Regions from separate parts of the Gordonia sp. VNK21 genome, predicted to be linked through region 1. Evidence: predicted binding sites of a transcription regulator. Region 1 holds the regulator's gene; each other region holds the start of a gene.

Region 1 (9,490 bases):
TGGCCGAGACCGCCGGATCGCAGGTCCTCGAGGCGGTCATCCAGCGGCGCGGCAAACCGGACTCGGCCACGTACCTCGGCTCCGGCAAGGCCGCCGAACTGCGGGAGATCGTGCTCGCCTCCGGTGCCGACACCGTGATCTGCGACGGCGAACTGACCCCGGCACAGCTCACCGCACTGGAGAAGGTGGTCAAGGTCAAAGTGATCGACCGGACCGCCCTGATCCTGGACATCTTCGCCCAGCACGCCACCTCCAGAGAGGGCAAGGCGCAGGTCTCGCTGGCCCAGATGGAGTACATGCTGCCGCGCCTGCGCGGCTGGGGCGAGTCGATGTCCCGGCAGGCCGGCGGCCGCGCGGGCAGCAACGGCGGTGTGGGTCTGCGCGGTCCCGGCGAGACAAAGATCGAAACCGATCGGCGCCGCATCCGGGAACGGATGGCCAAGCTGCGCAAGGAGATCCGCGGCATGAAGACCGCGCGCACCGTCAAGCGTGCGGCCCGCCGGCGCGGCGGCGTACCGGCGCTGACCGTCGTCGGATACACCAACGCCGGCAAGTCGAGCCTGGTCAATGCGATGACCGGCTCCGGTGTGCTGGTTCAGGATGCGCTCTTCGCCACCCTCGATCCCACCACCCGCCGTGCCACCCTGGCCGACGGCCACGAAGTGGTCTTCACCGACACGGTCGGCTTCGTCCGGCATCTGCCCACCCAGCTGGTCGAGGCCTTCCGGTCCACCCTCGAGGAGGCCGTCAATGCGGATCTGCTGATCCACGTCGTCGACGGCTCGGATGCGTTCCCGGGCAAGCAGATCTCCGCGGTCCGGCAGGTCCTGGGGGAGGTCTTCGCCGAAGACGGGATCGATGCGCCGCCGCCGGAGCTGCTGGTGATCAACAAGATCGACGCCGTGGACGCGGCCACCCTGACCGCCCTGCGCGGCGAGTACCGGGATGCGGTGTTCGTCTCGGCCCGCACCGGTGAGGGCATCGCCGAGCTCTTCGAGCGGGTCACCGAGTTCGTCGAGCGCGGCGATGTGGAGGCGGTGCTGGCCGTGCCCTTCGACCGCGGTGAGGTCATCGCCCGGCTGCACCAGAGCGCGCATGTGCTGGGCACCGAGCACACCGCGGACGGCACCCGGATCCGGGTCCGCATGCCGGCCGCGCTGGCCGGCGAGTTCACCGACCTGGTGGTCGGCGGCGCGGCCTCGCTGGGCTGACGACGGCTGCTGCTGACAGTTCACCGGCCCATCGAAGCGATGGGCCGGTGAACCGTCGCGGGTGCTACTCCGCGTCGAGGTCCTTCTCGACCAGCGCGGCGATCTGGTCGACGGCGGCCTGATCGTCGCTCTCGACCACCACGCTCGCGCCCTTCTCGGCGCCGAGCGTCATGATCATCAGGGCGCTGCCGGCGTCGACCGGCTCACCGCCGGCCACGGCCAGGGTGACCGGGGTCGACAGCGCCGAGGCCGCTTCGGCGATGACGGCGGCGGGGCGGGCGTGCAGGCCGACGGCCGAGCCGACGGTGACGGTGGTGCTGGGCATGGGTTTCCCTTCCATCGTGAGTGAGTGGGACGGTCTGCGTCCCGCTGGCTGAAATCTATTACGCGGCGACCGCCGGTGCGGCCTCCTCGACCGGCGCGGCGCGCCGGAACTGTTTGGCGGCGATCACACCGACGGCGGCGACGACGGTGCCGACGGCGAGCGCGATCAGGAACTTCCACCAGGTGCCGTTCATGGCGAACAGGACGAAGACGCCGCCGTGCGGGGCGCGCAGCTCGGTGCTCAGCCACATCGCCAGGCCACCGGTGACCGCACCGCCGAGCATCATCGGCGGAATCACCCGCAGCGGATCGGCGGCGGCGAACGGAATCGCACCCTCGGAGATGAACGAGGCGCCCAGCAGCCAGGCGGCCTTCCCGTTCTCGCGTTCGGGCGTGGTGAAGGCGTGGGGGCGCAGCACCGTCGAGGCCAGCGCCAGGGCGAGCGGCGGGACCATGCCGGCCGCCATCACCGCGGCCATGATCTCCCACTGCGCGCTGCCGGCATCGCTCAGGCCCAGACCCGCGACGGCGAAGGCGTAGGCGGCCTTGTTCACCGGTCCGCCCAGGTCGAAGCACATCATCAGACCCAGGACCACGCCCAGGACGATCTTGGAACTGCCCGACATCGAGTTGAGGCCGTCGACCATCTGCTCGTTGAGCCAGCCGAGCGGACGGCCCAGGAAGATGTACATGATGCCGCCGACGATGAGCGAGGCGCACAGCGGTATCACCACCACCGGCATCAGACCGGCCGCCCAGCGGGGCAGTTTCAGGGTGGTGAACCAGAGGGTGACCGCACCGGCGAGCAGACCGCCGAGCAGACCGCCGATGAATCCGCCGCTCACCGCCAGCGAGACGGCGCCGGCCACGAAACCGGGGGCGATACCGGGCCGGTCGGCGATGGCGTATGAGATGTAGCCGGCCAGGACCGGAACCATGAACGCCATGGCCAGCGAGCCGAGGGCGAAGAAGACCGCCCCGAGGTATTGCAGGAGTCCGTCGGGCGGCAGATTCCACAGGGTGTTGTTGAGGGCGTAGAAGTACGCGTCGTTCATCGAGCCGCCGGTGCCGGCGATCGAACTGCAGCCGTCCGGATAGACGACCTGCCCGTCGGTGATCGTCTGCGGCGCGCAGACGGTGGTGTTGGAGATCTCGTAACCGCCGAACAGGAACCCCAGGGCCATCAGCAGACCGCCGGCCGCGACGAACGGGATCATGTAGCTGACCCCGGTGAGCAGGGCCTGCTTGAGGCGCCCGCCGAAACCGACCCCGGAGGCTGCGGATTCGTCGCTCTCGCCGTGTCCGTCGGAGGTGACGCGAGCGGCGTGCGGATCGTCCGCGGCGGCCACCGCCTCGGCGATCATCGCGTCGGGCTCGTTGATGCCGCGTTTGACGCTCGAGGCGATCACCGGCTTGCCGGCGAAGCGGTCGCGGCCCTTGACCCCCACATCGGTGGCGAAGATGACGGCCTCGGCCCCGGCGAGCTGCTCGGCGGTGAACGGGGTGGTGCCCGATGAGCCCTGCGTCTCGACCGCCAGCTCCACGCCCGCGCGTTCGGCGGCCAGTTTCAACGCGTCGGCGGCCATGTAGGTGTGGGCGATGCCGGTGGGGCAGGCGGTGACGGCCAGCAGGTGCCTGACCGGGGCCTGCGTCTCCGGCTCGTCGGGCGACGACGCCGCGGCGGCCGCCTCGGCCGGTGCCGGTGTGGCCGGGGCGGGGGAGACGGCGCCGTCGACCAGGGTGACCACCGCGGCGGCGTCGGGCGCGTCACGCAGGGCCTGCACGAACTCCGGGCGGACGAGGGCACGGGCCAGCGAACTCAGCAGCTTCATGTGCTCGCTGCCGGCCCCGTCCGGGGCGGCGATGAGGAAGACCAGGTCGGCCGGACCGTCCGGCGCGCCGAAGTCGGCCTTCGTGCTCAGCCGGGCGAAGCCCAGGGACGCGGTGGTGACTCCCGCGACGCGGGCGTGTGGGATGGCCAGGCCTCCGGGCAGGCCGGTGGGGGATTTGCTCTCCCGGGCGACGGCCGCGTCGATGAGCGCCTGGGGATCGGTGGTCCGGCCGTGGTCGGCGAGCACACCGGCCAGGGTCGTGATCACCGACGTGGCGTCGGCGCCGGCATCGACGTCGAGCACTACCAGCTCGGTGGTGATGATCGGTTCGGACATCGCAACTTCCTTCGGACGGGGGATTCTGGGGGGTCAGGACAGTCGCCGCACCGTCACCGCGGACGGATCGGTCTGGCCGGGAGTCGGTGGGGTGGTGCCGGGCAGGGCGGCGGCGGCCGAGCCGTAGGCCACGGCTGTCGCCAGCAGCCCTTCCGGGCCCGCGCCGCGGCTGTGCGCGATCAGGTAACCGGCCAGGGACGAGTCACCGGCGCCGACCGTGCTGCGCACCTGAATCCGCGGCGCGGTGGCCTGCCAGGTGCCCTCCGGCGTGGTCAGCAGGGCACCGGCGCCGCCGAGCGTGGTCAGGACGGCGCCGCCGGTGCGGGCGGCGAGCGCCGCGGCGGCGGTCACCGCGGCCGACGGATCGCCGGCGGCGGCCTGCGCCTCCATCGCGGCGCCGTCGGCACCGGTGAGCCAGGCCAGCTCCTCGGCGTTCGGTTTGAGCAGTGCGGCCCCGGCTTCGGCGGCGGCGGCCAGCGGTGATCCGGAGGTGTCGACGGCGGTGCGGACCCCGCTGCCGGTGAGCCGGCCGATGATCCGGCCGTACCAGTCCAGCGGCAGTCCCGGCGGCACCGAGCCGCACAGCGCCAGCCAGCCGGCGTCCTGAGCGGCGGCCAGCACCTGATCGGTCAGGGCGTCCACAGCGGCGTCGGTGAGGGCCGCCCCGGGCTCGTTGATCTTGGTGGTGGTGCCGTCCGGTTCGACCACCGTGATGTTGGTGCGCACCGGTGCGGACACCGGAATGGTGCGATACGGCAGTCCGGTCTGGTCGAGCTGGTTCAGCAACGGGTCGCCGTCGGCGGCCGGCAGCAGGGCCAGCACGTCCAGTTCGGCGGCGGCCACGGCGCGGGCGACGTTGATGCCCTTGCCGCCGGGCTGGCTCTGCGAGCCCGCCGCCCGCAGCACCTGGCCGCGGCGCAGTTCGCCGGTCAATTCGATGGTGCGGTCCACACTCGGATTGGCCGTCACGGTCACGATCATGCGATCACCACTTCGATGTCCCTGGCGGCCAGCTCGGCGGCGAAGGCCGCGTCGATGCCGCGATCGGTGATGAGCACGTCCACCTCGTCGAGGTCGCCGAAGCTCACCAGGTCTTCCCGGTTGATCTTGGAGGAGTCGGCCAGCACCACGACGCGATCGACGGCGGCGATCATCGCGCGTTTGACCGCGGCCTCATCCGGATCGGGTGTGGACAGGCCGTGCCGCACGCTCAAGCCGTTGGTGCCGAGGAAACCGACGGAGAGCCGCAGCCGGCCGAGTTGCTCGATCGTCGCCGTACCGACGGCGGCCTGGGTCTTCGGACGCAGCCGGCCGCCGGTCATCAGCACCTCGCGGCGCTGCGCCCCGGCCGAGCAGGCGTCGGTCAGGGTGGCGGCGATGGGCAGCGAATTGGTCACCAGGGTCAGCCGGGTGTCGGCGGGCTGCGCCGCGGCCAGAGCGGAGGCCGCCTGGTGTGTGGTGGTGCCGGCGTCGAAGAGGACGGTGCCACCGGAGGGCGGCAGCAGTTCCAGGGCCGCGGCACCGATCGCCTTCTTCTCCGGCTGGTGCGATCGCTGACGGGCGGGCAGGTCGGCCTCGTCGACGATCACCCCCACGTCGGTGCGGACTGCGCCGCCGTGCACCCGGGTGACCTGACCGGCCTGGGCCAGTACGGCCAGGTCGCGCCGGACGGTCTCACCGGTCACGTCGAAGCGGTGGGACAACTCGGCCACGGAGACCCGGCCCCGCTCGCGAACCTCGTTCGCGATGGCCTGCTGCCGTTCCTCCGCGTACATTCCACCGTCCTGAGTAGAGTCCTGGTTGACGGGGTCCCGTGCCCGAATCAACACTGTCACATCTGTATTTACATTGATTTCTGTGGAAATGTGCGGTTTTCCGCCGACTCGCTGAACGAAAGGCCCAAGAGCATGCAGTCCGTCGATCCCGCGCACACCTACGGCGCCGACCCGGTCGTCACCGGCACTCCGGTCGTCGCCGGACTGGCCTACGGTCCGGTCATCCGGCCCGGCGACCGGCCCGAACCGGACCTCGGCGACGCCGCCACCATTCCGGAGGACGACCGCGACGCGGAGAAGGAACGGCTGGCCGCCGCGGCCGACACCGTCGCCGGGAGGTTGACCGAGCGGGCCTCCCGCAGTTCCGGTGCGGCGGCCGAGGTGCTGGCCGCCACCGCGGGTCTGGCGAAGGATCGGGGCTGGCTCGGTGCGGCCGGCAAGCTCATCGGAGACGGCACTCCCGCCCCGGCCGCCGCCGCCGCGGCCACCGAGCAGTTCGTCGAGATGTTCACCAAGGTCGGCGGTCTGATGGCCGAGCGGGTCACCGACCTCAAGGACGTCCGCGATCGCGTCGTCGCGGAACTGCTGGGCCTTCCCGAGCCGGGTATCCCCACCCCCGACGTCCCGTCGATCCTGTGCGCCGACGACCTGGCGCCGGCCGACACCGCAGGTCTCGATCCGGGCCGCATCATCGCGCTGGCGACCCGCCTCGGTGGGCCGTCGAGCCACACGGCGATCATCGCCCGCCAGCTCGGCATCCCGTGCGTGGTGGCCATCGCCGATCTCGACCAGGTGCCCACCGGTGCAACGGCTTTCGTCGACGGAGGCCTGGGAACGGTGGGGGTGAATCCGGATGCCGAGGCGGTCTCGGCGGCCGCCCGCGCCGCCGCCGAACTGGCCGAGCGCGCGGCGGCGTGGCGCGGCCCGGGACGGACCGCTGACGGCCACGAGGTGCTGATCCTGGCCAATGTGGCCGACGGTGCGTCCGCGCGCAGCGCGGCGGAGCCGGGAGTCCTCGAGGGCGTGGGGCTCTTCCGCACCGAGCTCGCCTTCCTCGACCGTGCGGACGAGCCCTCGGTGGCCGACCAGGCCGAGCTGTACCGGGAGGTCATCGATGCCTTCCCCGGGCAGAAGGTGGTGATCCGGACCCTCGACGCCGGCTCGGACAAGCCGCTCAAGTTCGTCGACCATCGGGACGAGGCGAATCCGGCGATGGGGGTGCGCGGCAACCGCATCATCGCGCTGCACCCGGAGATCCGCGAGCACCAGCTCGACGCGCTGGCGCAGGCCGCGGAGGGCGACCGGGCCACCCCCTGGGTGATGGCCCCGATGATCGCCACGGTGGCCGAGGCCCGGGAATTCGCCGGCCAGGTCCGCGCGCGCGGCATGATCCCCGGTGTCATGGTGGAGGTGCCCTCGGCGGCCATTCAGGCCGACAAGATCCTGGCCGAGGTGGACTTCGTCTCGATCGGCACCAACGACCTGACCCAGTACACGATGGCCGCGGACCGGATGTCCCCGGAACTGGCCTCGCTCACCGATCCCTGGCAGCCGGCCGTGCTCAGTCTCATCGAACGCGTCGGTGCCGCCGGCGCCGCCCAGGGCAAACAGGTCGGGGTGTGCGGCGAAGCGGCCGCCGATCCGCTGCTGGCCTGCGTGCTGGTGGGCCTGGGCGTGACCTCGCTGTCGGCGGCCGCGAAGGCCGGGCCGGCCGTGGGTCTGCAGCTCGGCTCGGTGACGCTCGACCAGTGCCGGGCCGCCGCCGCTGCGGCGACGGCCGCGGACAGCGCACAGGCGGCCCGGGACGCCGCGCGGACCGCGCTGAGGAACTGAAATCCTGACGGACTGAGGGACTGAAGTCCTGACGGACTGAGGCCCTGACGCGCGCCGCCGTCAGACTCGGCGCATCACCGTGACCACCTTGCCGAGGACGGCGGCGTCGTCGCCGGGGATCGGCTCGAAGTGCTCGTTGTGGGGCATCAGCCAGACGTGGCCGTCGACCCGCTTGAAGGTCTTCACGGTGGCCTCGCCGTCGATCATCGCGGCGACGATGTCGCCGTTCTCGGCCACGTTCTGCTGGCGGACCACCACCCAGTCGCCGTCGCAGATGGCCGCGTCGATCATCGACTCGCCGACCACCCGGAGCAGGAAGAGCGAGCCCTCTCCGACGAGCTCCTTGGGCAGTGGGAAGACGTCCTCGACTGCCTGCTCGGCCAGGATCGGCCCGCCCGCCGCGATCCGGCCCAGCACGGGGACGTACGCCGGTGCGGGCAGCTGATCGTCGGATTCGGCGACCGCCGCCGCGCCGCCGGACGGCGGGGTGCGGTTGTCGTCACGGACGTTGACCGCCCGCGGACGGTGAGGATCGCGTTTGAGCAGACCGCGGCGCTCGAGGGTGCGCAACTGGTGGGCCACCGAGGACGTGGAGGTGAGGCCGACGGCCTCGCCGATCTCGCGGATGCTCGGCGGATAGCCGCGCTCACGCACCGAACTGCGGATGTACTCGAGCACCTCGCGCTGCCGCTGGGTCAGTGAGGCTTCGAGGGTGGCCGTCGACAGCTCCGGACCGTCGGCACCGGCCGGGATATCGCTGTTGCTGGGACCGTCGGTCATCGTGCGTCCTCTCCTGGTGGTGATATCGCCAATCTAGTCGGCTCGGTCACAGATTTCAAACAATTGTTCGACGTGTTGCAGACAATGTCCGAGGGGTGGTGTTTACTATCGAACAAGAGTTCATCGAACACCTGAACGATAGGAGAAGGCGATGACGCAGAGCGTGCTCCACCGCCCCGCACAGACCTCGGGATCGGCTGTCGAGGCCGTCATGACCTGCGATGTTCCCCGTGTCGCCGGCCCCGCGCCGGTGCGCCGGACGGACGTCGAACAGCCCTGCCGGCCGACCGGACGCCGGCTCGAACGGCGCCGCGGAACCGCCCGCACGGCCCGGATGTCCCCCGACCGGGGGACTCGCGGGGGCGGTATGGATGTTCGATCGGCGGATTCGAACACCGCGCCGCCGGTGCGTGCCGCGGTGGGCCGCCCGGTGCGGCCGTCGGCGCAGATCGTGCGGCGCCGGCGCTGGGCCGCCGGACTGCTCGCCGGGGTGGTGCTCGCCGGGCTGGTGTGGGTGCTGGCCCTGGTCGGCGGCCAGGCGCAGGAGGCCGCCACCGGTACGCCGAGCGTCACCGAAGTGGTGCACGTGCGCAGCGGGGAGTCGCTGACGGCACTGGCCCGGCGGATCGCTCCGGATCTGCCGCCGTCCGGGGTGATCGATGTGGTGCGGGAACTCAACGATCTCTCCTCGGCGGGACTGCGTCCGGGGCAGGCCCTGGTGGTGCCGCGGTACCGCTGAGGCCGCGGAACCGGGAGGGGAGTGCCATGCGCTGCGCCGGGTGCCGCACGGGTAGGCTGGAGGCCATGCGCTGCCCGTTCTGCAAGAACGACGACACCCGAGTAGTCGACTCCCGCGCGTCCGACGATGGGCTGGTCATCCGGCGCCGGCGATCCTGCAGTGCCTGCGGGCGCCGTTTCACCACGGTCGAGTCCGCAGTGCTGGCCGTGGTCAAACGCAACGGGGTCACCGAGCCGTTCAGCCGCGAGAAGGTGATGAAGGGGGTTCGCCGGGCCTGCCAGGGCCGCGCGGTGGACGAGGACGCCCTCGCCAAACTCGCCGAAACCGTCGAGGACGCCGTCCGCGCCTCCGGATCGGCCGAGATCCCGAGCAACGAAGTGGGACTGGCCATCCTGGGGCCGCTGCGCGAACTCGACGAGGTGGCCTACCTCCGGTTCGCCTCGGTGTACCGGTCGTTCGACTCGGCCGACGACTTCCAGCGCGAGATCGACGATCTGCGGCGTGACCGCGCCGGACGCACACCGGCGAGCTGAGTCCGGCCGTCGGGCGGTCAGCGGAAGGCGTCGATCTCCTTGACGACACGCTTCTCCGAGATCGGCCCGTCGGTGCCGAGCTGCTGCGCGAACAGACTGACCCGCAATTCCTCGATGGGCCAGGCGA
Region 2 (9,490 bases), on a different contig from region 1:
CGTGGCCGTCTACGACTCCTCCGAGCTCGGCATCCTGCAGAGCGGGCTCAACGGCATGCTCGACGGCCTGCAGGAACGCGAACGGATGCGTGAGATCTTCTCCCGGCACGTCGGCGACACGGTGGCCCGCCTGGCCCTCGAACAGCAGGGGGAGATGACCGGCGCCAACGCCGACGCGGCGGTGCTCTTCGTCGACATCACCGGGTCGACGGCCTTCGCCGAGAACCGCGATCCGCGGGAGACCGCGGTGGTCCTCAACGCCTTCTTCTCGCTCGCCGCCGAAGTGGTGGAACGGCACAACGGGCTGATCAACAAATTCGAGGGCGACGCGGCACTGGTGGTCTTCGGGGCGCCCACAGTGCTCGACGACCCGGCCGGTGCGGCACTCGCCGCGGCCCGCGAGCTCGGCGAGGTGCTGGCCGAGAAGCTGCCGCTGTCCTGGGGCATCGGGGTGAGTTACGGGCGGGTCTTCGCCGGGAACATCGGCGCACAGACCCGCCACGAGTACACCGTCATCGGCGATCCGGTGAACGAGTGCGCCCGGCTCTGCGACCGGGCCAAGGACGGTGCCTCGCCGATCTGTGCGGGCGGGCGGGCGGTGGCCGCGGCCGCGGAAACCGAAGCGCAGCACTGGCGTTCCTCCGAGCGTGTGACGTTGCGCGGCAGGGCCGAGGTCACCGAGATCTTCGTCCCGCGCGGAATGGCCAGTCACGCGGTGCCGCCGACCCTGGGCAGTGTGCTCGCCGAACTGGTCAAACTCCCGTACCAGACCCTGGTGCGCGGCGGCACCAGCGCCCGCGAACCGCGGCACGCCGCTCCGGCCAGGCAGACCGGAGCGGCGCGCCCACCGGTCGACGACGGCGCGCCGCCGGCCTGACCCGGATGGTCCCCGGTGACCGATGCCACGTCAGTGGGTAGGCTGACCGAAGTTCGTCACGAGAAGGGACACCGATATGAGCGGCTGGTCGATGCGGAATCTGGGGGACCAGACCGGGCGGAAGGTGACGATCACCGGCGCCAACAGCGGGCTGGGCGCGCAACTGGCGCTCGCCCTGGGCGCCGCGGGCGCGCAGGTGACCCTGGCCTGCCGCAACCAGGACAAGGCGCGCGCCGTGGCCGAGCAGATCGGCCCGTCCGCGACGGTCGCCGAACTCGACCTCGCCTCCCTGGACTCGGTGCGGCGCTTCGCCGACGGCTTCGCCGGCGCCGACGTGCTGATCAACAACGCCGGTGTGATGGCCGTGCCGCGGGCGCGCACCGCGGACGGCTTCGAGATGCAGATCGGCACCAACTTCCTGGGCCACTTCGCGCTCACCGGCCTCGTGCTCGACCGGGTCGCCGACCGGGTGGTCACCATGAGCTCGGCCATGCACCGGCTCGCCCGGCTCAACGTCGACGACCTCAACTGGGAGCACCGGCGCTACCAGCGCTGGATCGCCTACGGCGACTCCAAACTCGCCGACCTGATGTTCGGGCTGGAACTGGCCCGGCGCCTGGCCGGCGCCGGATCGTCGACGTCCTCGCTGATCGCTCACCCCGGGTACGCCGCCACCGATCTGCAGGGGCACACCGACTCCTGGATGGATTCGGTCATGGCGCTGGGCAACAAGACCCCGTTCGCGCAGTCCGCGGCGGACGGCGCCCTGCCGGCGCTGTTCGCGGCCACCGCGCCGGAGGCCGACAACGGCGAGTTCTACGGCCCCAAGGACTTCGGCGGCATGCGCGGCGCCCCGGTCCGTTGCGGCTACCGCAAGGTGGCCGACGACCAGCAGCTTCGCGGACGGCTGTGGGACAAGGCCGCGGATCTCACCGGGGTCAGCTTCCCCGTCTGAGCGGGCGGGTCACCGCACCCCGCGCGGCCGGAACTGCACGCTGATCCGCGGGCCGCAGCCGGCCGCCGTCTTGGGCACCGCATGATCCCAGGTGCGCTGGCAGCTGCCGCCCATCACCAGCAGGTCGCCGTTGCCCATGGTCATCCGCAGAGAGGCGCCGCCGCCGCGCGGGCGCAGCGCCAGCGTGCGCGGCGCGCCGAGCGAGACGATGGCGATCAGAGTGTCCTCGTAGTCGCCGCGGCCGATCCGGTCGCCGTGCCAGGCCACCGAATCCGATCCGTCGCGGTACAGGCACAGGCCGGCGGTGGCGAAGCCGTCGGGGAGCTCGCGCCGGTAGTGACTGCTCAGCTCGTCGCGCAGCTGCACCAGCAGTGGATCGGGGAGCGGGCGGTCGGCGTCGTAGTGCGCCATCAGGCGCGGCACCGTGAGCATGCTGTCGTACATCTGCCGTCGTTCGCCGTGCCAGGGGACGTGCTCGCGCAGCCGGTCGAACAAGGCGCTGGCCCCGGTCAACCAGCCCGGCCGCAGATCCACCCAGGCGCCGTGGGACAGTTCACGGCGGCGCACGCCCCCGGCCAGCGGGTGCACCGCGGTGACCGTCTCGTCGGGTGCGTCGAAGAGGGACTCCTGGATTCCGCCGCGCATGACGTCACTCTACCCCGCGATGTCGAAAATGTGTTCGACTGAGGGTGGGCCTCGATACACCGCCCTCGTTCCTCGGGCGGCACTCGGCCACCAAAGGGGGCTCGCCGGTACTCGGCCACCAAAGGGGGCTCGCCGGCACTCGGCCAGCAAGGGGGGCTCGCCGGTACTCGGCCAGCAAGGGGGGCTCGCCGGGACTCGGCCAGCAAGGGGGCTCGCCGGGACTCGGCGACCAGGGGGGCTCGCCGGGACTCGGCGACCAGGGGGCTTGATAGACCGCCCAGCCCGGGGGACTCGCCGGAACCCGGCCACCAAGGGGGGCGCCGGTACTCGGCGACCAAGGGGGGTCGCCGGAGCTCGGCCACCGAGGGGCTCGCCGGCACTCGGCCGAGGGTGCGGCGGGGGTCAGACGGTGTAGGCCTCGATGGTGTTGGTGAGGAGGCGGACCCGGCGGGCGCGGGCGAGAGCGACGTCTTCTTCGATCATGCACTGGACGAGGGTGCCGTCGTGGACGGCGACGACGGCCGCGCACAGCTCGGCGTCGTCGACCGCCGTGCGGCCGCTGCCCGCGAGCAGCGAACGCAGCACCGGCGCCAGGGCTGCCTGGACCTTCTGCTCCTGGGCGCGCAGCAGGGCGAGCACCGCCGGCTTGCGGCCGGCGATCGCGGTGAACTCGGTGGAGAGCTGGAACCACGACGGATCGAAGCCCAGGCCCTCGTCCACGGCGCGCACCAGCGTCTCGATGCTCACCGGACCGGTGGTGGCCAGCGTATCGCCGATCTCGCCGATCTGCGCGACCAGCCCGTCCGAATACTGCTGCCACATCTCCAGATACAGCTCGTCGAGGGAGGTGAAGTTGGAGTAGAAGGCGCCCCGGGTGAAGCCGGCCGCGTCGCAGACGTCATGCACGGTGGTCTGACCGAAACCCTTGGCGGCGAAGACGTCGAATGCGGACTCGAGCAGCCGGCGGCGGGTGTTGCTGCGTTTCCGGCGCAGCTGCGGGTCCGCGTCGGCGTCTGGCGGCACTGCGGACATGGTGAATCCCCCTTGGACTCTCGCTGCTGGTGCGGACAGTCGCTTGAGCGGCGCGTCTCGCCCCCAGGATAGTACTCGCACCGCACCCCGCCGCCGGCTCACAGCGCGCGCAGCCGTCGCCCCGCCTCGGCGATCGCCGCATCCGATTTGGCGAAGGCGAACCGCACCAGATGATCCCAGCGCGGATGATCGTCGACGAAGGCCCCGACCGGCACCGCGGCCACTCCGATCCGTTCCGGCATCTCCCGGCACAGCGCCGCGCCGTCGGAGAATCCCAGCGGTCGCGGATCGGCCAGCACGAAGTAGGTGGCCTCGCTGCGGTGCACGGTCAGCCCGGCGTCGGCCAGGGCCGCGCGCAGCAGATCCCGCTTGGCCTGCAGCTCCTGCGCCGACTGCGCCACCCAGTCCAGCTCGGTGCGCAGCGCCAGCGCCACCGCCGGCTGGAACGGGCCGCTGCCCACGTAGGACAGGTACTGCTTCGCCGCCCGGGCGGCGGCCACCAGCGGCGCCGGACCGCTGATCCAGCCCACCTTCCAGCCGGTCACATTGAAGGTCTTGGCGGCCCCGGAGATCCGCAGGGTCCGCTCGTACAGGCCGTCGAAGGCGGCCATCGGCCGATGCGGGCGGCCGTCGAAGAGCAGATGCTCGTACACCTCGTCGGTGATCACCACCGCGTCGTGCTCGATCGCCAGCTCACCGATCCGGGTCAGCTCCGCATCGGTGAGCACCGTGCCGGTCGGATTGTGCGGCGAATTCACCAGCACCGCGGCGGTATTCGGGCCGAACGCCGCCGCCAGCGCATCCAGGTCGAGGCGGAAACCGTCGCCGTCGGGCACCAGGGGCACCGTCTTGCGGACCGCGCCGGCCAGTGCCACGACCGCGGCGTACGAGTCGTAGTACGGCTCGATCATCACCACCTCGCGGCCCGGCTCCACCACACCGAGCACCGCCCCGGCGATCGCCTCGGTGGCGCCGACGGTCACCAGCACCTGATCGTCCGGGTGGTACTCGAGCCCGTACCGGGCCCGCTGGTGTTCGCTGATCGCCGCGCGCAGTTCGGGGACGCCGGCCCCCGGCGGATACTGGTTCCGGCCGTCGGCGATCGCCTGCCGCGCCGCCTCGAGCATGGCCGCCGGGCCGTCGGCGTCCGGGAAGCCCTGCCCCAGGTTCACCGCGTCGTGCGCCACGGCCAGCGCCGACATCTCGGCGAAGATCGTCGACGCGAAGGGCCGCAGCCGCGCCACCATGGGCTGCCGGTCGCCGCTCATACCAGCGGCAGATCGTCGGCGTCGATGATGCGGTAGGCGTAGCCCTGTTCGGCCAGGAAACGCTGCCGGTGGGCCGCGTAGTCGGCGTCGAGGCTGTCGCGCGAGACCACGGAGTAGAAGTGCGCCTGACCGCCGTCGGCCTTGGGCCGCAGCAGCCGGCCCAGCCGCTGCGCCTCCTCCTGCCGGGAGCCGAAGGTGCCCGAGACCTGCACGGCCACCGAGGCCTCCGGCAGGTCGATGGAGAAGTTGGCCACCTTGGAGACCACCAGGGTCTGCAGTTCACCGCTGCGGAAGGCGTCGAAGAGCCGCTCGCGCTCCTTGTTGCGGGTCGACCCCTGGATCACCGGGCAGTCGAGCTCCCGGCCCAGCTCCTCGAGCTGATCGATGTAGGCGCCGATCACCAGCGTCGGCGAACCCCGGTGCTGTTCGAGGATCGAGCGCACCACCCGCAGCTTCGAATGCGCGGTGGAGCAGAGCTTGTACTTCTCGTCGGCCTCGGCCACCGCGTACTGCAGCCGCTCCTCGTCGGTCATGGTCACCCGCACCTCGACGCAGTCGGCCGGGGCGATCCAGCCCTGCGCCTCGATGTCCTTCCACGGCGCGTCGTAGCGTTTGGGACCGATCAGGCTGAACACGTCGCCCTCCCGGCCGTCCTCGCGGACCAGTGTGGCGGTCAGACCCAGCCGGCGGCGGGACTGCAGATCGGCGGTCATCCGGAACACCGGCGCGGGCAGCAGATGGACCTCGTCGTAGACGATCAGCCCCCAGTCGCGGGAGTCGAACAGGTCCAGGTTCTTGTACTCGCCCTTCGATTTGCGGGTCATCACCTGGTAGGTGGCGATGGTGACCGGGCGGATCTCCTTCTTCTCGCCGGAGTACTCGCCGATCTCGTCCTCGGTGAGGCTGGTGCGCGCCACCAGCTCCCGCTTCCACTGCCGGCCCGCGACCGTGTTGGTCACCAGGATCAAGGTGGTGGCCTGCGCCTTGGCCATCGCGGCCGCGCCCACCATCGTCTTGCCGGCGCCGCAGGGCAGCACCACCACACCGCTGCCGCCGGCCCAGAACGAGTCCGCGGCCAGCTGCTGGTAGTCGCGCAGCTCCCAGTCGTCCTGCTCCAGGGCGATCGGATGCGCCTCGCCGTCGACGTACCCGGCCAGATCCTCGGCCGGCCAGCCGATCTTGAGCAGCACCTGCTTGAGCCGGCCGCGCTCGGACGGATGCACGACGACTGTGTCGTCGTCGATCCGGTCGCCGAGCATCGGCGCCACCTTCTTGTTGCGCAGCACCTCCTCGAGGACCGCGCGGTCGAGGGAGACCAGGGTCAGACCGTGCACCGGGCTCTTGACCAGCTGCAGCCGGCCGAAGCGGCCCATGGTGTCGACGATGTCCACCAGCAGCGGCTGCGGCACCGGATACCGGGAGAACGAGACGAGGGCGTCGACCACCTGCTCGGCGTCGTGACCGGCGGCCCGCGCATTCCACAGCGCCAGCGGCGTGACCCGGTAGGTGTGAACGTGCTCGGGCGCCCGTTCGAGCTCGGCGAACGGGGCGATCGCCGCCCGCGCCTCACCGGCATCGCGGTGGTCCACTTCCAGCAGCAGAGTCTTGTCCGATTGCACGATCAACGGTCCGTCAGTCACCCGATCCATTGTCCAGATCGGCGGCCCGGCTGTCAGGTCAGGGCCACCGAACGCTACAGGACGTCGACGGCGGTGATGCGGTGCAGCGAGAACCGCTGCGGCTCGTCGTCGTCGCCGGCGGTGCCCACCAGCTGACCCGCGGAGATGGCCGACGGGCTCACCAGGTGGCGGCTGGCCACCCCGGTGGCGTCGACGTAGCCGATGCGCAGGGTTCGGCCGCTGCGGATGGCGAGCTGGATCAGCGCCGGAGTGGAGGCGCCGCCGCCGGAGGCGAAGACGTCCGGATCGCGCGGGGCCTCGGCCCGGTCGGAGGCCCGCATCCGGCTGATCACCGCGGCCAGCTGCCCGGGCCCGGGACGGGACCGCCGGTGCGCCGGGCGGCCCGGCGGTCTGCGGGCAGGAACCCGGCCGCCGCGGCTGCGCAGGTCGATCAGGGCGCCGGAGGAGTCCTCGCCGGCCGGGGCGAAACCCGCCGTCTGCAGGGCGACGAGCACATCGCGGACCGGGGCGGGGGAGACGGCCACCGTGGGCGCCAGCGCCCGCAGTGACAGTTCGGCGGCCGCATCGCTGCGCAGTACCTCGGCCAGCGTCGCCGGATCCTCGCAGCGGACGAACGACGACGCCAGCCCCACCCGCAGCCGGCCGTGCCGGCGTGCGACGTCCTCGATCAGGTAGGTCAGCGACTGCGGGACCGGGGTCTGTGAGGCGGTGGTGAACAGCTCGACCAGTTCGGCGCCGCTGCGTCCGGTGTCGAGGGCCCGGCGGATGGACTCCTCGCTGATCCGGTACACCGAGGCGGCGCCGCCGGATTCCAGATCGGCCACCGCGGTGACCTGCTCGGCGAGCTCCGGGGTCATCGGGCCGGGCACCATCAGGGTCAGATCGGCCTGCACCAGGAAGTGGTCCACCGGTGCCGGGAGGGCGGTGTCCATGGCGGCCAGTACGGCGGCTGTCGAGGCCTCGTCCTCCGGGTGGTCGTCGGCCTCCTCGGCCGCCTCGAGCAGGGCGCGGCCGACGCTGGTCAGCGCCCCGTGCGCGACCAGTCCGAGGTCGGTGGCCTCGCGCAGCGTCTCGCTCACATAGCGATCGGTCCACCGGCGCAGCTGGCGGGGTCGGCGCCACGCCAGGGCGGTGGCCAGCTCACGCGCACTGACCACGGTGGCCGGTTCGGTAGCGGCCAGTGCTTCGAAGACCTGGCGGCGGCTGATCGCGGCCCCGGCATCGTGCAGTTCGGACGACAGCGCCGCGAGGGTGTTGCCGTCCCGGTCGGTGTCGCCGACCTGCCACGGCCGCCGCGGCAGGTCCAGCCAGGCCTGGGCGAGGGACAGCCAGCGTCGTTCGGTGCCCAGGGTGCGCCAGCCGTCGACCGCCACGGTCGGGGCGAAGACCTCGTCGCCGTTCCAGCCGTCCGGCGCCGGCTCGGGGAAGCCGCGATCGATCAGCCGCGCGGCGGAGAGCAGCTCGGCCAGCAGGGCGATCCGCGCGGTGGTCAGGCCGGTGGCCTTGGCCAGGCGGCGCAGCTCGCGCACCCCGAGGCCGCCCGAGCGCAGGATGGCCGCCGGGCTCAGGGCCAGGGCCGTGAGCAGTTCGTCGGCGTGCCGGAGCAGTTCGAGCGCCTCCCCGGCGCCGGCCGCGTCGATCTGCTCCGGGCCGAAGCGGCCGGCCGCACCGGGCTGCGGCTCGGACAGGTCGGCGGTGATCAGCGGCGGTTCGCCGCGCAGCAGCCGCCCGGCCATCGGCACCAGCTCCACGGTCTGTTCGTCGATCCGGGAGAGCAGGCCGTCGGCGATCAGCTGCGGGACCGGCGCCTGCGGGTCCGCATCGGGCGCCGCATCCCGGCTGCGGCCGAGCGGGGAGCCCGCGGCCAGGGTGAGCAGCAGTCCGCGCCGGCGGTCGTCGAGGGCGTCGAGCCGGGATTCGACCATCGACGGGTCCTCGGTGGCCAGCGGGCCCAGCAGCACGTGCGCGCGCCAGGGCAGGGCGGCAGGCAGATGGATGCCGGCCACCCACTGCGGCTTGCGGGCGGTGCCGGTGCCCGCATCCCAGATGAGCGCCTGATCGGCCAGCAGCTTCAGTCGCGCATCCACGGCGGGGCGGCGGGCGCGGCGGCCGAGCCGGGCGACGATCTGGTCACGGCCGACCGGCCCGATCAGCTCGGTGCGGTCGGCGAGGGCGCCGGCGTCGAGGAAGGCTTCGAGGACGGCCACCGTGAGCAGGTCCAGGCCGTCGCCGGCCAGTGCGATCGACGCCGACGACAGTGCGCGCTGGGCCAGCACGCCGGTACCGCGCGGCGGCGGTGAGGCCAGGTCGGGACGGAGCGCCAGCAGTCCGGACAGTTCGTCGTCGGAGCGGTCGGCCAGGGTCTCGGCCAGGCCGCGCACGGGGCGATCCGGAGTCATCCGGACGATTCTACCGGCGCGCCGTCGCCGACCCGCTGGTCGCCGGGCGGGTCCGCAGGTCAAGGCGCAGCGTCCGGGCGGCACATGGCACAATGAGCGCGTGGCTAAGAAGAATCATTACGTGGACAACGGCTGGCCCGAGATCGAGGGCGACGATCATGCGGTGACCGAGCTGACCGCCCACCTCGCGGGTGCGCTGTCGCCGTTCGGCGACGAGACCGTCTTCCCGATTCCGGCAGAGGATCTGCCGTACGTGCACGCGCACACCGTCGTCAATCGCTGAACCGGCCGCCCGGCCGCCGCACCGGGCAGCGCCCCGCCGCTGCCGCCTGACGGTTCGGGCGTGCCCGGCGACGGGCACGGTCGCCGCCGGGACCTGCGGTATGCCGCGCAGCCACCGCTCCTGAAACCGACAAGCCCCGGACCTGTGCAGGTCCGGGGCTTGTCGCTGTGCGGTGAGGATCAGCCGAGGAACTGATCGATCGCCGACTTGTTGTCGTTGTAGATCTTCACCTGGTTGTCGTTGAGGGTGAAGCCCGACTTCTTGGCCGCGTCCCAGGCGCTCTTGACCTCGGGGCTGACCTTGGCGGAGTCGGCGACGCTCTGGTCGATCTGGGCGATGGCCTCGTCGCCGGACTTGGCGTCGTCGCTCTTGGCCTGCGGGGAGGCCTTCT
Region 3 (9,490 bases), on a different contig from region 1:
ACCGTACATGCTCTCAGAGCATGTACGTGCCACTATCAGAGCAGGTCAGGCACTAGAAATCGGCGGTTCTGTACACACATTTTGGCCTTTAACCCTCGGCAGCGGTCGAGTGCGCGGCTGAGGCGCGCTCGGCGGTCTCGACGAGGGAGTCGACGATGCGGCGGGTGAGCTCGTCGTCGTCGAATGCGAAGCGTCGGCGGTTGATCGTGCGGAGAGCACTGCCTGCTCCAGGAGTGCGACCGCTGAGCGGACCGCGAAGTCGATCTCGCGCTGTACCTCGTCGCTCGCGTCCCGGGGCTCCGCGACGTTGCCCTTCTTCGACGACTTCGACACCACGATGCGCTTCCTGGAGCACAAGCGCCGGGACACCGGGGCGAGGATCTCGCTGCCGGTCCTGGGCCGACGAGTCGACCCGTTCTAGGTTCTGCAAAGATCGTCCGCAGACACGGCCTCCGAGGGCAGATCGCTTTCGGACCGGCTGTGAGCGGACGATCTTTGCCGACAGCCCATGCGGCCACACTCCGGGAGGTTCACGTGCCCTACTTTCTGCGCACCGGCGAGCACGCCTTCATGCCCACCGAGCACACCGGTGGTGCATGGAACACTCGGGAGATTCACATCGCGCCGGTGTTCGGTCTGCTCACCCATCTGATCGAGCAGGATCGCACGGCCCGTGGCCGTGACGGCATGCGTCTGGGTCGGCTGTCGTTCGACATCCTCGGTCCGCTGCCGCTCGAGGAGTACCAGACCGAGGTGACGGTGCTGCGCCCCGGGAAGTCGGTGGAACTGGTGGAGGCGGTGCTCAGTCACGGTGGCCGGCCGGGGGTGCGGGCCCGCGCCTGGCTGCTGACCGCGACGGACACTGCGGCGCTCGCGGGAAGCCCGCTGCCGCGGCTGGGAGCACCGGAGACCTTCGAGGACTACGACCCGACCACCGTATGGCCGGGCGGGATGATCGCCTCGATCGAGGTGCGGCGCCGGTCGGCGGGCCCGGGCGACGCGCAGTTCTGGATCCGCAGCGACGTCCCGCTGCTCGACGAGCCGGTCTCCGCGCTGGCGCAGACCGCCGCGCTCTTCGACATCGCCAACGGCATGGCCGTGCGCCGTGACCCCACCGAGGTGGCCTTCCCGAACGTCGATCTGACCGTGCACCTGTTCCGCGATCCGGAGCCGGGCTGGCTGGGTTACGACACAGCGGTCTCGTTCGGGCCGGCCGGCACCGGGCTGACGCAGACCACCCTGCATGACGAGAACGGCCCCATCGGGGCGATCGCGCAGATTCTGGCCGTCCGGGAGCAGTAGACAGGGGTGCCCTGCGGAGCGTGTCGGGGTGCCCTGCGGAGCAGTGACGGGGTGCTCTGCGGAGCAGTGACGGGGTGCCCTGCGGAGCAGTGACGGGGTGCCCTGCGGAGCAGTGTCGGGGTGCCCTGCGGAGCAGTATCGGGAACTCGGTCATCGCGAGTCTGCTCGTCCCCACTGTGTCGTTCTCGGCGCCGCCCTGAATGTCGTAGGCGCGTCGTACTCTGAACTCAAGACATCGGATCGAGCTGTTTCGCCAGGTGAGAAGGGGAATCTGCACCGGCGAAGACTCGGTCCGGAAACGCACAACGAGATAGTCGGCGCGGGCACTGCGGGGGGGTGTGAGCACATATGACGACAAGCGACGACGGCACCATAGCGGTGCTGCCCCATGATCCGATCGCATTCCAAGCCCTGCTCGGGGCCGCAGCCGCGACACTGGTCCGGTTCACTCGCGCCGACTGCACCGACGAGCAACTCGCCCAGCCCATTCCCGTCCTCGAACGGGAGCGGCGCCTGATCGCCGCCACCGACGCACTCCCGGCCGGCAGACTGAGCCCGACGACCATCTCCCCAGCATCCTGCACCTGCAACTCCGGTGCTTCTCGGCCGGTCGGTGCGCGGAGTTCCGACCATCCGCCGCAAAGAACCACGACCGCCGTAAGGATGTCAGAGGTCAGTCATACTCTGAACTCAAGAAAAATAGTTCGAACATTTAGTCGATATGGGAACAGAACACATCACATCATCGTTGAACTAGTAAGACAGGGCACAGCGCAGCCCGACCAGCACGACCAACGCACAACGAGATAGTCGGCACAGCACTTCGGGGGAGGTGACCACGCGATGACGACCAGCATCGACGACACCAGCACAATGGTGCTGCCCGACGATCCGATCGAACTCCAAGCCCTGATCACCGCCGCCGCCGCCAAGCAAGCCAAGTTGACCCGCGCCGACTACACCGGCTGCACCGACCGCCAGCTCACCGACCTCACCGAGGGATGTGAACGCGCCCGCCGCCTGATCGATGCCGCCGAGGCACAACTCCTCGTCGAAATCAGTGACCGCGGCTCCTACCAGCAGGCCGGTGGAGCGAGCCTGGGCGGCTACCTCGTCGGCATCCTGCACCTGTCCGCCGCCGAAGCCCGCCGCCGTCGTCTCCTGGCCGAAGCGGTCGGACAGTTCACGTCGATGACCGGCGAACCACTCCCACCGCGCTGCCCGACCGCCGCCGAAGCGTTGAGTGCCGGGACGATCGGCGCCGACCATGTCACCGAAATCTTCAAGACCATGCAGAAGATCCCGCACGCGGTCGATGTCGACCAACGCGCACGCGCCGAAGCAGATCTGACCGCGTCTGCGGTCACGTTGACGCCGGAGCAGACGCGGATGGTCGGACACCGACTGCTCTCCCTCCTCGACCCCGACGGGGAACTCGCCGACGACACCGACCGCCAACGCCGACGGTCCGTCACGTTGTCGCCGCAGGATCAGCAGTTGATGACCAAGCTCCGCGGCTCGATCACCCCAGCCCTGCGCGGCCTCCTCGAAGTAGTCCTGACCAAATGGGCCGCACCCGGGATGAACAACCCCGACGACCCCGACAGCCCCACCGGTCCGGTCGACACCGACGGCCTCGACCCCGAACTCCTCGACGCCGCCCGCAAACGCGACCTGCGCTCGCCCGGGCAACGTCAGCACGACGCCCTGGTCGCGCTGTGCCGCTTCGCATTGGGGCATGGGGCGCTCGGTGACCCCACGCGGTTGCCGGCCGAATTCGTCGTCACCATCGACCACCAGGATCTGGCGGAGTTGGCCGGGACCGGGTACACCGCCACCGGCACCCACATCCCCGTCCCCGACCTGATCGACATGGCCGCCGACGCCACCTGGCACCTGGCCGTCTTCGCCCACCACTCGGCCGAAGTGCTCTACCTCGGCCGGTCACGGTTCGCCAACAAAGCCCAACGCCTCGCAATGTTCGCAAGGGATCGCGGCTGCACCAGGCCCGGCTGCACCCGCCCGTTCGCTCAATGCGAAGCCCACCACGCCGACCTCGACTACGCCGACGGCGGCACCACCGACATCAACACCATCGGCGGCGCCTGCGGCGGCGACAACCGCCACGTCAGCAAAACCCCCGGCCACTGGGAAACCACCATCATCACCGAAGGCCCCCACACCGGCCGGGTCGGCTGGCGCATCACCGGCACCAGACACGACTACACCGTCAACCCCATGCACCACATCGGACACCGCACACCACACAACCCCCACTCACCACCAGAGGGGGCGTAACCCGCCCCGCGGGCCGGCCACCCGGCCCCGACTGAACCGGAGGGTTGCTCAGACCGTGGTGGCCTGGCGGTAGCGCGCGATGTGGGCGTCGGCCGAACCGAACTCGTTCTCGATCACCGTGAGCCGTCGGAAGTAGTGGCCGATCGCCAGCTCCTCCGTCATGCCCATCGCCCCGTGCAACTGCACCGAGTTCTGTCCGATGAACCGGGCCGCGCGGCCGATGGTCACCTTGGCCGCGGACACCGCCGCGGCGCGTTCGGCCGCCGGCGCAGACAACGACAGCGTGGCCAGGTATTGGGCGGCGACCGCCTGCTCGAGCTCGAGCAGCATGTCCACCATCCGATGCTGCAGCGCCTGGAACGAGCCGATCGGCTGGCCGAACTGCTCGCGCTGCTTGGAGTACTCGACCGTGTCGTCGAAGACCTTGCGCATCGCGCCCACCGCTTCGGAGACCACCACGGCCGTCGCCTCGTCCCAGGCGTACGCGATCAGCTCACCGGCGTCCTCGGTGAGCAGCGCACTTGCCGGAAGCCGCACCGAGGCCAACGTGATGTCGGCAGCCCGTCGATCGTCCACGGTGCGCACCTCCTTCAGCGTCAGGCCCTCCGGGGCATCCACACCGAGCGGGACCAGGAAGAGTGCGACCCCGTCGGCGTCGCGAACCTCACCGGAGACCCGGGCGACGACGATCAGCTGATCGGCCAGCGGGGCGGTGGTGACCACCGCCTTGGCGCCGTCGAGCACCCACTCGTCGCCCTCGCGGCGCGCGGTGGTCGCCTGATGGACGGGGTTACCGCCGGAGCCGTCCTCCAGTGCGGCGAACGCGGTCAGCGCTTCACCGCGGCCGATCCGGGCTGCCAGCTCGTCGGCCTGCTCGCCGCCGATCCGGGCCAGCAACCGGGCGCCGAGCACCACCGAGTCGACGAAGGGCTCGATGACCAGCGCATGCCCGAGCGCCTCGCTGATCACCATCAGCTCTTCCGGTCCGCCGTCGTCGCCTCCCACCGAGGCGGGCAGGGTGGCGCCGAGAATCCCGAGCTCCCCGGCGAAATCCCGCCAGATCTCCGGCTGCCAGCCGGCACCGACCTTGGCCGCCGTCCGGCTGGCCGTCAGATCGTAGCGGTCGGACAGGTACTTGCCGAGCCCCTCGGCGAGCATCTGCTGTTCGTCAGTGCGTGTGAAGTCCATCGGGAAACTCTCTCGAATTCTGCTGAAGCTGTGGCGGTTCGGGACGGTCAGGACAGACCGAGTGCGGCCTTGGCCAGGATGTTGCGCTGGATCTCGTTGGAGCCGGCGTAGATCGAGCCGGCCCGGTTGTTCAGGTACCAGAGCGGCGCGACGGCCTGCCAGGGCTCACCACTGATGTAGCCGTCGGCCGGCGGGATGTACTGCTCCACCGGGCCGCCCGGACGGGTGGCATGAGGCTGATACACGCGGCCGTGCAGCCCGGCCGCCTCCACTCCGAGTTCGGTGATCTTCTGACTCAGCTCGGTACCCAGAATCTTGAGCATCGACGCCAGCGAGGCCGCCTTGGCGCCGCTCAGTTCCGACAGCGCCCGGTACTCGAGAACCTCCAGAACCTTGGTGCGGATCTTGAGCTCGGCCAGCCGGGCGGCGAAGGTCGGCTCCTCGATCAGCGGTCCGCCCGACGGTCCGGTCACGGTGGACGCATCGGCCTCAAGGGTCTCCGTCTCCACCTGCAGCGCCGGCGCCATCGCCCCGCCTCCACGCTCGAAGATCAGCAGATACTTGGCGACGGTCCATCCCTCGTCGATCGCGCCGAGGACGTTCTTCTTGGGTACCCGCACCTGATCGAAGAAGACCTGATTCTGCACCTCCTCGCCGGACGCCATCACCAGCGGCTGCACCTCGATGCCCGGGCTGGTCATGTCGATCAGCACAAAGGTGATGCCCTGCTGCTTACGCTCGGTCCGCGAGGTGCGCACCAGTGCGAAGATCCAGTTCGCCTCGCTCGCATGCGTGGTCCAGATTTTGGAACCGGTCACCACCAGATCGTCGCCGTCCGGTACCGCCGCCATCGACAGCGACGCCAGGTCCGAGCCGGACTCCGGCTCCGAATACCCCTGGCAGAAGAAGATACTGCCGTCCAGGATTCCGGGCAGGAAGAAGTTCTTCTGCTCGTCGGTCCCGAAGGCGGCGATGGCGTGCGCGACCATCCGGATCCCCATCGGCGAGAGAGGGGGAGCACCGGCCAGCACCGACTCGCGGGCGAAGATGTAGTGCTGGGTGAGCGTCCAGTCGCAGCCGCCGTGCTCCACCGCCCACGCCGGGGCGGCCCAGCCGCGCTCGTGCAGGATCGCCTGCCAGGCCATCGACGCCGAATGATCGGGATAGACGCTGGTGGCGAGCCGTCCGGCCTCACGCAGTTCCGGAGTCAGGTTCTCCTCGAGGAAGGCTCGCACCTCGTCGCGGAAGGCGATGTCGGCGTCGGACCAGCTCATGTCCATGAGGGCGCTCATCTCTCTCGTATCAAATATATGTCTGGTGGAGACGGTAGCGCATCAGGCTCCCCGCGTCTTCATCGCCAGCGGGATCCGAGAGGGGGTCGAAGGCCGGAGCCGGGGCGGGAAAGTGCTGTCAGCCGGCCTGTGCGGCGCGGACCCGGATCCCGCCCTTGCGCTGACGCTTCTCCGCCGCCATCTCCCAGTCGGCCAGACTGATCAGGGCGTGCGCATCGTCGACGTCGTCCTCGAGCAGCGCCCCGCCGGCGGTGACCGACGCCGCCAGGTCCAGCTCGTGGTGGGCGAACCGCACCGGTCCGGCGAGCGTGGCCTGCACGCGGCCGGCCAGGGCATCGAGTCCGGCCGCCGTGCCGACGCCGGCGACGGACACCACGAACTCGCCGCCGCCCCAGCGGCCGGCCACCGCGCCACCGGCCGGCAGCGCCGAACGGATCGCGCGGGCCAGCGACTGCAGCGCCGCGTCGCCGGCGGCCTGGCCGAACCGGTCGTTGATGGCCTTGAGGTGGTCGAGATCGAAGAAGAGCACACCGAGGCCGTCGCCCGAGGTCCGGGAGCGCTGCACCTGCTCGTCGACGGCGGCCAGCAGGGCCCGGCGGTTCAGCAGCCCGGTCAGGTCGTCCACCTCCGAGGCCGCGCGCAGGTGCTCGGCCGCCCGATGGTGGTCGGTGACGTCGCGACTGATCACCACGATCAGCCCGTGGTCTGGGCCGGTGCCCGGCAGGAGCATGTTGTCCCAGTGGCGCACACCGTTCGCCGGGTCGATGCTCGTGCCCGGGAACCGGACGGTCCGGCCGTTCGCGGCCTGGCTCAGCGCCTCACGCCCCGCCTCGCGGACCTCGCGCGGCAGCAGGTCGAGCCAGTACAGCTCCGCTGCGCTGAGGTCCTCCGCGTGCACATCGTGCAGACCGAAGGTCTCACAGCCGGTGCGGTTGATCCGCAGCAGCCGCCCGTCCGGGTCGATCAGTTTGACGCAATCCGGACTCGCCTCGAATGCGGCACTCCAGACCCGCTCGCCGATCCCGGTGACCACGGTGTTCTCAGACATGACGGCATCCCATCGCGCCGTGCCTGCAGAATCCCATCGCCCGTCCCCGATCACTGGTGTACACGGCGGGGAGTGACCACCGCCATGTTCAGTATCCCTGACGGTCTCGTCGTCGTTACCGGTGCCGGCATCGGGATCGGTGAGGCCACCAGAGGTCGCCGGGGCCGGACGAACCCAGTTCGGCGAATCCCGTTCTGCGAACCCCGGGCCGGCGAATCCTCACCGTCCGGTTCAGGAACCGAGCAGCGCGCGCACCAGATCCAGACGCTGCCAGCTGCCGCGCGCCGAACGATCGTCGAGCGGGTAGCCGCCGGGCAGTGCGCTCTCACGCAGCAGAGTCCGGCGCGCGGAGGCGCTCAGCTCGGGCCGGCTGCGTTCGAGCAACGACACCGCCGCCTCGGGCACGACCATCGGGGCGGGCCGATGGATGCGGGTGAAGTCGTAGTTCATCCGCTGCGCCGAGACCGCCGCCTGCCGCTGCGCCGAACCCAGGTACGGAGTGTCGTCGGCGATGCAGACCGCCAGCTTCGCGCCGCAGCGCCACTGCAGTTCGGCCCGGATCTCGTCGCCGACGGCCAGGATCAGCGGACGGAAACGCGGATCGTTCCACCGGTCGGCGGCTGCGGCCAGGCCGGTCATGCGGCCGCCGATCACGTCGAGCGGGTAGTGCACACCCATCACCAGCCGGTTGTAGCCCACCTCCTGTGCGCGGACCAGTAGCGGGGCGGCGAACTCGGGCACCGCCAGGGCCCACAGCATCGCCTTCCAGGTGGCTTGATTGGTGTGCCCGGACGGGAAGGCCTTGCTCAGCGGATCGTCATCGTACGGGCCCTCCTCGCTGGCGCGGTGGTACTCGTTGATCTTCTTCGGGGCGACGACGAACGGCCGGTCGTAGTTGAAGATCAGCTTCTCGGCGAAGGTCGACGATGCCAGGCCGCCGCCGCGCGCCAGCGAACCGGACAGCAGCTGCTCGGTCTTGGGCAGCCGGCCGTCGGCCAGCGCCTTGCGGAACAGTTCACCGAGTTCCTCGCCGAGCGCATCGGACATGGTCACCAGCAGATCGTCGTGCTCATCGGCCAGCGCCCGGTTCACCAGCGCCCGGTCGCCGGCCGCAGCGTTGTTCACCGCGATCACGGTGTCCAGGTTCTGCCGCATCACCGCGGGATGGTTCTTCTGCAGTTCGGTGAAGCCGTCCACCACGTCGGTGTAGACGAGCCCGTGTGAGCTGACGTCCGAGGAGTACACGGTGGCGATGGCACCGGCCGGGAACGGCGCCGGCGTCGGCTTGCGCGGGGCGGCGCCCGCGGGTGCGGGCACCAGCAGCAAGCCGGCCGTGACGGCGGCGATGACGGTCAGCGACAGCACTGAACGAAGCAGGGGGACGAGGGTACGCAATCCGGTCACAGGCGATCAGTTCACCCGATCCGGATGAGCATTCCCGAACGCCCGGGCGACGCCGTGGTGACGCGTGGGTGAACGGCGGATTCCCCGTACTCGCTGTTCACCTCCGCGCAGCATGCGCATCAGCGAATGCTCACCTGCGGCCCATAAGTTCCCTCGGGTGATTGATCGACGTCGACTGCTTCATGTGTCCGCCGCCGGCCTGGCCGGTGCCGCCGCCACCCGTTTCGCCGCCCCCGCCGCCGCCCGGGACGACCAGGCCTTTGTCCACGGGGTGGCCTCCGGCGATCCGCTGCCCGAGGCGGTGATTCTGTGGACCCGGGTCACCCCGGTCGCCGGCGCCGACCCCGGGTCCGGGCGTGGACCGTCGGCGACGGTCCGCTGGGAGATCGCCCGGGACTCCGGCTTCAGCCGCATCGTCCGCAGCGCCACGGTGGTCACCACCGCCGACCGCGACCACACCGTCAAGGTGGACGTCACCGGCCTGACGCCCGGCACCCGCTACTACTACCGATTCACCCTGGTCGACGGTCCGCGTGCCGGACAGCGCTCGCGTACCGGCCGCACCTGGACCGCGCCGGCCACCGCGGCCGCCGTCGACCGGCTGCGCATCGGGGTGTGTTCGTGCGCCAACTACGAGGCCGGCTACTTCCAGGGCTACCGGGCCATGGCCCAGCGCGACGACCTCGATCTGGTGCTGCACCTGGGCGACTACACCTACGAGTACGGCACCGGGGAGTATCCGGGCGTCTACGGGACCACGGTCCGCCGCACCGCGCCCGATCACGACACCGTGACTCCGGCCGACTACCGCATCCGCTTCGGCCGGTACCGGAGCGATCCGGACCTGGCGCTGCTGCACGCCCGGGTGCCCTTCCTGTGCATGTGGGACGACCACGAGTCGGCGAACGATTCCTGGCGCAACGGTGCCGAGAACCACGACCCGGCCAAGCAGGGCAGC

Evidence for each region. The regulator LexA, encoded in region 1, represses DNA repair genes until DNA is damaged. The targets are predictions, from matches to a motif close to CGAACANNTGTTCG.
Region 2: the regulator LexA is predicted to act here: its motif matches at 2,501-2,514, upstream of ACJMNC_RS08440 (alpha-ketoglutarate-dependent dioxygenase AlkB).
Region 3: the regulator LexA is predicted to act here: its motif matches at 2,008-2,021, upstream of ACJMNC_RS07150 (DUF222 domain-containing protein).

The regions. Positions count from the first base shown of each region.
Region 1 covers NZ_JBJURU010000001.1:270,147-279,636, reverse strand. Annotated here, with positions in the region: gene hflX (GTPase HflX) at 1-1,211, shown strand, start outside; gene ACJMNC_RS01400 (HPr family phosphocarrier protein) at 1,276-1,536, opposite strand; gene ACJMNC_RS01395 (fructose-specific PTS transporter subunit EIIC) at 1,595-3,703, opposite strand; gene ACJMNC_RS01390 (1-phosphofructokinase family hexose kinase) at 3,737-4,684, opposite strand; gene ACJMNC_RS01385 (DeoR/GlpR family DNA-binding transcription regulator) at 4,681-5,478, opposite strand; gene ACJMNC_RS01380 (phosphoenolpyruvate--protein phosphotransferase) at 5,611-7,311, shown strand; gene lexA (transcriptional repressor LexA) at 7,372-8,091, opposite strand; gene ACJMNC_RS01370 (LysM peptidoglycan-binding domain-containing protein) at 8,459-8,830, shown strand; gene nrdR (transcriptional regulator NrdR) at 8,896-9,363, shown strand; gene hrpA (ATP-dependent RNA helicase HrpA) at 9,381-9,490, opposite strand, start outside.
Region 2 covers NZ_JBJURU010000006.1:121,632-131,121, reverse strand. Annotated here, with positions in the region: gene ACJMNC_RS08450 (adenylate/guanylate cyclase domain-containing protein) at 1-877, shown strand, start outside; gene ACJMNC_RS08445 (oxidoreductase) at 954-1,832, shown strand; gene ACJMNC_RS08440 (alpha-ketoglutarate-dependent dioxygenase AlkB) at 1,842-2,477, opposite strand; gene ACJMNC_RS08435 (TetR/AcrR family transcriptional regulator) at 2,880-3,509, opposite strand; gene ACJMNC_RS08430 (pyridoxal phosphate-dependent aminotransferase) at 3,608-4,777, opposite strand; gene ACJMNC_RS08425 (DNA repair helicase XPB) at 4,774-6,417, opposite strand; gene ACJMNC_RS08420 (helicase-associated domain-containing protein) at 6,471-8,816, opposite strand; gene ACJMNC_RS08415 (hypothetical protein) at 8,917-9,099, shown strand; gene ACJMNC_RS08410 (transglycosylase family protein) at 9,279-9,490, opposite strand, start outside.
Region 3 covers NZ_JBJURU010000005.1:62,602-72,091, reverse strand. Annotated here, with positions in the region: partial or broken gene ACJMNC_RS07160 (IS256 family transposase) at 1-2, opposite strand, end outside; gene ACJMNC_RS07155 (thioesterase family protein) at 535-1,302, shown strand; gene ACJMNC_RS07150 (DUF222 domain-containing protein) at 2,146-3,600, shown strand; gene ACJMNC_RS07145 (acyl-CoA dehydrogenase family protein) at 3,649-4,788, opposite strand; gene ACJMNC_RS07140 (acyl-CoA dehydrogenase family protein) at 4,836-6,068, opposite strand; gene ACJMNC_RS07135 (diguanylate cyclase domain-containing protein) at 6,199-7,128, opposite strand; gene ACJMNC_RS07130 (phosphatase PAP2 family protein) at 7,360-8,532, opposite strand; gene ACJMNC_RS07125 (alkaline phosphatase D family protein) at 8,717-9,490, shown strand, end outside.